DNA from 2 places in the Oerskovia sp. NPDC057915 genome. Region 2 is predicted to be linked to the other one. Evidence: predicted binding sites of a transcription regulator. Region 2 holds the regulator's gene; the other holds the start of a gene.
What was found. The regulator HspR, encoded in region 2, represses chaperone genes until heat shock. The targets are predictions, from matches to a motif close to AAGTTGAGTCNNNNNGACTCAACTT.

Region 1 (4,405 bases), on a different contig from region 2:
ACCATGAACGTCGCCCTGATCGGAGCCCACGGCAAGGTGGGTCGCCTGGTCGTCCCCATCCTCGCCGACCACAAGATCGAGGTGAGCGGGATCGTGCGGCACGAGTCGCAGCTCCCGCTCGTCGAGGAGCTCGGCGGCACCCCGGTGCTGCTCGACGTCGAGAACGCGACGACCGAGGAGATCACCGAGGCCCTGCGCGGGCACGACGCCGTGGTGTGGTCCGCCGGGGCCGGCGGCGGGGACCCCGACCGGACCTACGCCGTCGACCGGGACGCCGCGATCCGTTCGATCGACGCGGCCGCCGCCGCGGGGGTCTCGCGCTACGTCATGGTGTCGTGGATCGGCTCGGTGCCGGACCACGGCATCGCGGAGGACGACAGCTTCTTCCCGTACGCCGACGCCAAGCTCGCAGCCGACGACCACCTGCGCGGCACCGACCTCGACTGGACGATCCTGGGCCCCGGCACCCTGACGAACGACGAGGCGACCGGCACGATCACGGTCGACGCGCACGAGGGCAGGACGTCGCGCGGCAACGTCGCCCTGGTCGTCGCGCAGGCCCTGCGCTCGCCGTCGACCGTGGGGCAATTCGTCCGTTTCGTCGACGGCGAGACGCCGGTCCTGGAGGTGTTCGGCCGCTAGGCCGCTGGGTGCCGAGCACGGGGTCGAGGTCGTTCCGACGCCGATGCCGACCTCGATCCCGTCCTCGACCGCTGGCAACCTCGTGGTCGGCGGGTGGGGGGAGGTCCGGCCGTTGAGACCGGGACGGGTCGGCACTGGACGGTCACCAGGTCGGTACCCGGTGGGGGTACGGTCGAAGCTGCGGCGGCGGCGTTCGCACCGGCCGCCGAGCGGCACACCGCCCGACCTGGACGACCCGTCAGACACCGCCCGACCCCGAGGAGCCACCGGTGAGCAAGGCCAACCCCACCCGCTGGGAGCAGAAGACCGCCGTGAACCCGTCCCACTCGACCTGGTACGTCGAGCGGTTCCGCGCCATGGCGGCCCAGGGCGCCGACCTCGCGGGCGAGGCCCGGCTGGTCGACGCGATGGTTCCCCGCGGCGCCCGCATCCTCGACGCCGGCAGCGGGCCCGGGCGCGTCGGCGCCGAGCTCGCGGTGCGCGGTCACGTCGTGGTGGGCGTCGACGTCGACCCCGTGCTCATCGAGGCCGCCGAGGCGGACCACCCCGGTTCGACGTGGCTCGTCGGCGACATCGCCGAACTCGACCTGCCCGCGGCTGGCATCGCCGAGCCGTTCGACGTGATCGTGTGCGCAGGGAACGTCGTGACCTTCCTCGCGCCGGGCACCGAGGTCGAGGTGCTGCGCCGCTTCCGGGCGCACCTGGCGCCGGGAGGGCGGGCCGTCGTCGGGTTCGGGGCCGGACGCGGATACGCGTTCGACGCGTTCTTCGCCGACGCCGCCGAAGCCGGGCTCGAGGTCCAGCTCACCCTCTCGACGTGGGACCTGCGGCCGTTCGCCGAGGACGGCGACTTCCTCGTCGCGGTGCTGGGCGTCCCGGGCGCCTGACGGGTCACGGTCCGCGCCGGGGGGAATTCACCCCCTCCAGGATGCTGACGCCAGGGGGTCCGCTCCCCTAGCCTCCGGGTGTCGACCGACCGGCGGTCGACACCGGCACCGCCGTGCGCGTGCCCGCTCGACGAGGAGCCACACACATGACCGTTCGCTTCAACCCGCCCCCTGGCTGGCCCACCCCACCGGCAGGGTGGACCCCCGACCCGAGCTGGTCACCCGACCCCCACTGGCCCGCGAAGCCTGCCGACTGGCCCCTCTGGGTCGACGACGAGGCCGCCGAGCCCCGCGAGGAGACGATGCTGCTCCCCCTGGCAGGACTCGCGGCCGGCGGCCCCGACGCCGTCGCCCGCCGAGACGGCCGCACGCGGCGCATCGTCCTCGTCGCCTTCCTGTGCCTCGCCTTCCTGATCGTCGGGCTGATGATGGGGACGGGAACCTCGGGCTCTCGGCTCGCCGCCGCCGAGGCCACCCTGGGCGAGGCGACGGAGGCTCGCGCCGCCCTGGACGAGGACAACGCGGCGCTCACGACCGCCCAGGACGAGCTGGGCACCGCACAGGCCGACCTCGCGGCACGTGAGGAGGCCGTGGTGGCGAAGGAGACCGAGCTCGCGAGCCGCGAGGCGGCCACCGTGACGGCAGAAGCGGACCTCCAGGCCCGGGTGACGGCCGTCGAGGGGCGCGAGGGCGCGGTCACCGCGGCCGAGGCGGACCTCCAGGCGCGGAGCGCGGCGACGGGTCGCTCGGGCACCTCGTCGAGCACACCGAAGGAGACCACGCCGGAAGCGCCCGCCGGGATCGTCGGCGGGGGCGGTGGCGGTGCCGTGTCCTACGCGAACTGCGACGCCGTCCGCGCCGCGGGCAAGGCGCCGATCCGGGTCGGGGAACCCGGGTACAGCAAGAAGCTGGACCGCGACGGCGACGGGGTGGGGTGCGAGTAGTCGCGACGAGGAACCGCGAGGGGCCGAGCCCTTCGTTCGTCCAGGGCGAACGCCGGTTTGGAATTGAGCGTGGGTGACTCAAGTTGTACCCGTCAGAGGTTCCATCACGACTGAAGGAGTCACCATGACGACCACCCTGACCACCGCTCCCGCGTTCGACCGCGCACTGCGCGACCTGCTCACCGCACGCCCCGTGGCAGGCGTCCCGGCCCACGCCGACGTCTTCCAGGACGGCAACGACCTGGTCGCACGCTTCGACCTGCCGGGCATCGACCCCGCCCAGGACGTCACGGTCGAGGTCGAGGGCCGCAAGCTCGTCGTGCGCGGCGAGCGCAAGGACGAGCGAGCCGAGGAGGCCGAGGGCCGTCGCGTCCGCGAGGTCCGCTACGGCGCGTTCCACCGCGTCGTGACCCTCCCGCAGGCCGCCGACGCGAGCGCCATCAGCGCCCGGTACGACGCAGGCGTCCTGACCGTCACCGTCTCCGGCGTCTACGCCGGCACGACGCCGCAGCGCATCGAGGTCACGACCTCCGCGTCCTGACGGTCTTCCAGACCTCCCCGCCGCAGGTCACCCCCCTTCGGCCCGTGGCGAGGTGAGTCGACGGGCCCGGTGCGAGAGCACCGGGCCCGTCGTGCTGTCCGGGGAGGGGCGGAGCGCAGCCGATGCGGCCGTGGTGGCCGCTGCGGCCCGCACGGCGGCACCCGCCAGCCCGTCCGCGAGCATGCGGTTGCCGTTCCTCGAGCATGCGGTTGGCGTCGGCATCCGGGCAGATCCCGACGCCCACCGCATGCTCGGCACCGGGCGCTGGGGCCCAGGCCTCAGGCCGCGGCTCCCGGGGCGCCGTCGGCGGCGACCATCGCCTCGCTCCGGTCCCACAGGTCGGCCGCGAGCCGTGCGTCGCCCACGAGCGGGTGGGTCGTCGCGACCTTGCGCTTCACGTAGTAGCTCCCCGGCTCCCAGTCGACGCCCGGGGTCGTCGTCGCGAGCCACACGAGCGTGTCGGCGCCCTTGGCCGACGACGTGAGGAAGCGGCTCAGCACCGTCTGGTACATGACGCGCATGCTGCTCGTCGACGTCGCCGCGAAGTTGGTCGCGACGACCCCCGGGTGGAACGCGGCGGCCGAGATCCCGGCCGCGCGGTACCGGCGGTCGAGCTCGCGCGTGAACAGGTTCACGGCCAGCTTGGCGTTGCCGTACGCGGTGTTGGGCGCGTACGACCGCTCGGACTCGAGGTCGTCGACGTGGAAGTCGCTGAACAGCCGGTGCGCGGCGCTGCTCGTGCTGATGACGCTCGCGTGGCTCGCCTCCAACCGGTCGAGCAGCAGCGTCGTGAGGAGGAACGGCGCGAGGTGGTTGACCTGGAAGGTCAGCTCGTGGCCGTCCTCGGAGACCTGACGGTCGGCCATGATGCCGCCCGCGTTGTTCGCGAGGACGTCGATCCGTTCGTAGCGGTCGCGCAGCTGCGCGGCGAGCGACCGCACCTCGGCCAGGCGCGCGAAGTCGGCCACGAAGTGGTCGGCACCCAGCTCGCGCGCGACCGCGGCGGTCTTCTCGGGCGAGCGTCCCACGACCACGACCTCGTGCCCGTCCTCGGCGAGCGCCCGGGCTGCCGCCGCCCCGATCCCGTCGCTCGCTCCCGTGATGACGATCGTCCTGCGTGCCATGCGTTGCCTCGCCTCGTGTCGTGCCGTCGCCGTGCCCCTCTCGGAGCGTAGACCGCGCGCGGGCACCCGGCAGGACGCCGCGGGCGTCGCTCATCGTCCGAGCCGACCCGCGCCGACCCGTGTCGTCACGTGCCGTCACGCGCCGTCACGCGCCGTCACGTGCCGAGGGCCGCCGCCCGGGCCTGGCTACGCCGTCGGGCCGGTGTCTCGTGCGAAGCGGTCCCGCAGCCCCAGCGCCGTCGAGCGCCACGCCGCGGCCCGCTTGAT
Region 2 (4,405 bases):
CGGCATCGAGCGGTACGGCGTCGTGGGCGAGGAGTTCGACCCGACCGTCCACGAGGCGCTCATGCACCAGGTGGACCCGGCCGCGACGTCGGCCACGGTCAACATGGTCATCGAGCCGGGCTACCGGATCGGCGAGAAGATCGTGCGCGCCGCGCGCGTCTCGGTCGTCGGACCGGAGTAGAGACGACGGTGGGTGCCGGGCCCTGCGGGACCGGGCACCCACCGTCCCGGGACGCCCGACGGCGGAGCGCACCTTCCACGTGAAGGTGACCTCCGCCGTCGGGCCCCCGGGAGCACGACCACTATCGATGTAAGCACCACGACCGGCCCCGGGGCCGGTGAGACCTATGAGAGGAGGCGCCTTGACCGGTCAGGACTGGATCGAGAAGGACTTCTACGCCGCGCTGGGCGTCCCCAAGGATGCCGACGACGCCGCGATCAAGAAGGCGTACCGCAAGCTGGCCCGCACCTATCACCCCGACCAGAACCAGGGTGACGCGAAGGCCGAGGCGAAGTTCAAGGAGATCGGCGAGGCCTACGCGGTCCTGTCCGACGCCGAGCAGCGCCAGCAGTACGACGCGATCCGTGCCATGGCCGGCGGGGGCGCCCGCTTCTCCGCAGGAGCCGGCGGACCCGCCGGTGGGGCCGGAGGGTTCGAGGACATCTTCGGCGGCATGTTCGGCGGCGGTGGCGGAGGCGGGGGAGGCCGCGTGCGGTACTCCACGCAGTCCGGCGGTGGCGGCGGCTTCGAGGACATCCTCGGGTCGATGTTCGGCGGCGGGGGATCCCAGACCGGGTTCCGCCCCAACGCCGGCTACCAGCGCCCGCAGCCCGGTGCCGACGTGCAGTCGAGCGCGACGCTCGGGTTCCGGCCGGCGGTCGAGGGCTCGACCGTCAACGTCACGACCGAGGGCCGCACCATCACGGCCCGCATCCCGGCAGGCGTGCGCGACGGCCAGAAGATCCGGCTGCGCGGCAAGGGGCGCCCCGGCGTCGCGGGCGGAGCCCCCGGCGACCTGGTCATCACGGTCCACGTCACGCCGCACCCCGTGTTCTCGGTCGACGAGAAGCACAACCTGCGCCTGACCGTCCCCGTGACGTTCGCGGAGGCGGCGCTCGGCGCGACCATCGAGGTCCCGACCCTGGACGGCAGGCCCGTCAAGGTCAAGGTCCCCGCGGGTACGCCGTCGGGCCGCACGCTGCGCGTCAAGGGCAAGGGCGTGAAGACGGCCAAGGCGACGGGCGACCTGCTCGTCACGATCCAGGTCGTCGTGCCGCAGAAGCTCTCCAAGGCCGCCAAGGAGGCCGTCGAGGCGCTCGCCGCGGCGACCGACGGTGAGAGCGACGTGCGCTCCGACCTGTTCGGGCGCGCGGCCGAGTAGCGAGCAGGACCGACCAGCAGGCACGAGGAGCAGCGAGGAGGAGCATGGCCAGGAACGAGGCTCCCACGGGGAGCCAGATCCCGTTCAACGCGTACGACGACGCCCCCGTGCTCGCCATCTCGCAGGCCGCGACCCTCGCCGGGATGCACCCGCAGACCCTGCGCCAGTACGACCGCCTGGGTCTCGTGACCCCGCGCCGCACCATGGGTCGCGGCCGCCGCTACTCCCAGCGGGACGTCGCCAAGCTCCTCGAGGTCCAGCGGCTCTCCCAGGAGGAGGGCATCAACCTCGCGGGCATCCGCCGCATCCTCGCGCTCGAGGAGCAGGTGAGCCGGCTCGAGTCCCGGCTCGACGCGCTCTCGTCGCAGCTCGAAGGAGGGCGCGTGTTCGCGGCCGGGGTGAGCGGCGACGTCGTCATGGTCCCGCGGGGGCGGCGCGTCCGGCGGACGACGGCGGACCGGGGTACGGATCCCGGCCGCGGCGGCGGCCAGGTCGTCGAGTCCACCGAGACGCGCGCGCTCGTCCTGTGGCGGCCCGGCCGCGGCTCCTGACCTCGGGAACCGAGGACGCGCACGCGGACGGAGAAGCGCCCGCACGACAATTACGTGCGATCCGCGTGACGTAAAAATGGCGGAATTCCGCCGAAGTGAGTGAGGCCTTGCTTCCTATACAGGGGACGTTCCAAGGAATACCGTGAAGGAGATGCACGGTCGAACGCCCCCGTCCTTCGAGCAAGGAGAAGTCCCATGAGCAGCCTGATGGAGATGCCCCAGGTCGTCGAGTGTTCGATCGACGGCTGCGGATACAACCACGAGCACGGCTGCCACGCCGGCGCCGTGACGATCGCCGCGCACGGCAGCGAGGCCGAGTGCGCCACGTTCATCCCCCTGACCTCCAAGGGCGGTCTGGAGAAGGTCATCGCCCACGTCGGCGCCTGCCAGCGCGGCGAGTGCTCGCACAACGAGTCGCTCGAGTGCAACGCCTCCTCGATCCGCGTCGGCGCCGGCCCTCAGGGTGCCGACCACGCGGACTGCCTGACCTACAGCCCCCGCTGACCCTCGCGCCGTCCCCCCAGCGCGATTCCCCACGACGCCCCGCTCGTCCCTCGCCGGACGACGGGGCGTCGTCGTGCGCGGGGGCGCCGTGGAGCGAGGGCTGCGGCCTGCCGACGGCGCGCTGACCGTGGGGCGTGCGCGGACCGCGGCGCGCGCGGACCGCGGGGGAGTGGCCCGTCGGGCGCCCTCAGCGCGAGAGGTCGTGGAGCATGTGCGCGGCATCGGCGTGCCGCGGGGGCAAGGGCTCGACCCAGATGCGAGGCGGACGTCGCAGGATCGCGGTCACCCCGAACGTGAGCGCCGTGCGCTCGATCCTGTGCCGCAGCTCGGCACGCACCGGACCGACGTCGGCCGTACGGGTGCAGAGCGCGGCATAGATCCCGCCGCCGAGCGTCGCGACCGGGTGCCCGAGGCCGAACGTCTCCGTCAGGACCTTGCCCATGGCCGCGGCGCGGGCGACCTTCTGCCATCCGTCGATGCGCTCGATCGCGACGTCCACCAGGACGAGGCAGTGCGTCGCGGAGGCCGGCGTCCCCGAGCGGTCGGCCTGCCCGTACGTCTCCTGGAGGCGCTGCACAAGATAGGGCACCGTCACCAGGCCCGAACGAGGGTCGGTCGTGGGCGGAGCGCCGGGGACGACCTCGTTGCCGACGGCCCACCCGGTGCTGACTGCCCGCAGCACGGTGACGTCGGGGGCCGTGCCCCACAGGTCGAACAAGCACGAGAGGTCGTCGATCGTCTCGCCGATGCTGATGCCGTCACGGCCACGGGCCTCACCGAGCCGCTCGGCCGCAGCGGCAGGGCACCGGGAGTCCGTGAGCGCCTCGACGAGCGCCTCGACGGCAGGGTGGTACCAGTCGCCCGGCCGCAGCCAGACGCTGTTCGTGCTGGCCGCCTGCCACTCGTCGAGCAGCGAGGCGACGGCTGGCTCGGGGTAGCCAGGTCGTAGGTCCATACCCATGAGACGTCCGAGGTCGGTGCTCATGACGCGACAGCGGCCGTCCGGTTTCTCTTTCATCCACTCGACACACCGAGGGACATGCAGCACATTCCGCCGGTTCTGTCATCCTGACAGACGGACAAGACGGGCGAATCTGCGGTGAGACGTAGGTAACACCGCCGATTTTCCCGTCTAGGATGAACGGGAGGGCCTCACCTGCTGATGGGGCGGAGTCAGAGGCGGTAGGGCATGACGCAGGTCGACACGTCGAGGGACGATGCCTCGACGAGCGATGCCGAGCTGATCACCGCCGTCCGTGGCGGTGACTACGCGGCGTTCGGCGCGCTGTACGAGCGGCACGCCGCTGCGGCGCGCACCGTGGCCCGCCAGTACGTGCGCTCGGGGGCCGACGCCGACGACATGGTCTCGGAGGCGTTCGCCAAGGTCCTCGGCATCCTGCAGTCGGGGGGCGGCCCGGACGTCACGTTCCGCGCCTACCTCTTCACCGTCGTCCGGCGCCTGTCCTACGACCTGTCGAACGCGGGTCGCCGCACGCAGCCCACCGACGACATCGAGACCTTCGAGAGCGCGTTCGGGCCCATGGCCTCGACCGAGGACCCCACGCTCCAGGGCTTCGAGCGCTCCGTCGTGACCAAGGCCTACCAGGGACTGCCGGAGCGTTGGCAGGCCGTGCTCTGGTACACCGAGGTCGAGGAGATGAACCCGGCCCAGATCGCGCCGCTGCTCGGTCTGACGGCCAACGGCGTCTCGGCCCTCGCCTACCGTGCCCGGGAGGGGCTGCGCCAGGCCTATCTCCAGCAGCACCTGACGGGCGCGAGCAGCGCAGGGTGCGAGAACGTCAACCCCCTCCTCGGGTCCTACGTCCGCGGCGGGCTCGCGAAGCGGGAGACCGCCAAGGTCGACGCCCACCTCGAGGAGTGCGGCGAGTGCCGGGCGCTCGTGCTCGAGCTCGGCGACGTCTCGCACGGCATGCGCGCCGTCATCGCACCCCTGGTCTTCGGTGTCGC

Region 1: a site for HspR is predicted at 2,534-2,558, ahead of ACFVQ3_RS12040 (Hsp20/alpha crystallin family protein). Genes of this name have one in related genera too.

What each region holds. Positions count from the first base shown of each region.
Region 1 covers NZ_JBHVOS010000016.1:28,698-33,102, reverse strand. The annotation lists gene ACFVQ3_RS12055 (SDR family oxidoreductase) at 4-642, shown strand; gene ACFVQ3_RS12050 (class I SAM-dependent methyltransferase) at 912-1,529, shown strand; gene ACFVQ3_RS12045 (excalibur calcium-binding domain-containing protein) at 1,676-2,473, shown strand; gene ACFVQ3_RS12040 (Hsp20/alpha crystallin family protein) at 2,598-3,014, shown strand; gene ACFVQ3_RS12035 (SDR family NAD(P)-dependent oxidoreductase) at 3,293-4,138, opposite strand; gene ACFVQ3_RS12030 (hypothetical protein) at 4,325-4,405, opposite strand, start outside.
Region 2 covers NZ_JBHVOS010000012.1:40,304-44,708, forward strand. The annotation lists gene grpE (nucleotide exchange factor GrpE) at 1-181, shown strand, start outside; gene ACFVQ3_RS09755 (DnaJ C-terminal domain-containing protein) at 363-1,382, shown strand; gene ACFVQ3_RS09760 (heat shock protein transcriptional repressor HspR) at 1,427-1,933, shown strand; gene ACFVQ3_RS09765 (DUF1540 domain-containing protein) at 2,129-2,437, shown strand; gene ACFVQ3_RS09770 (hypothetical protein) at 2,625-3,422, opposite strand; gene ACFVQ3_RS09775 (sigma-70 family RNA polymerase sigma factor) at 3,627-4,405, shown strand, end outside.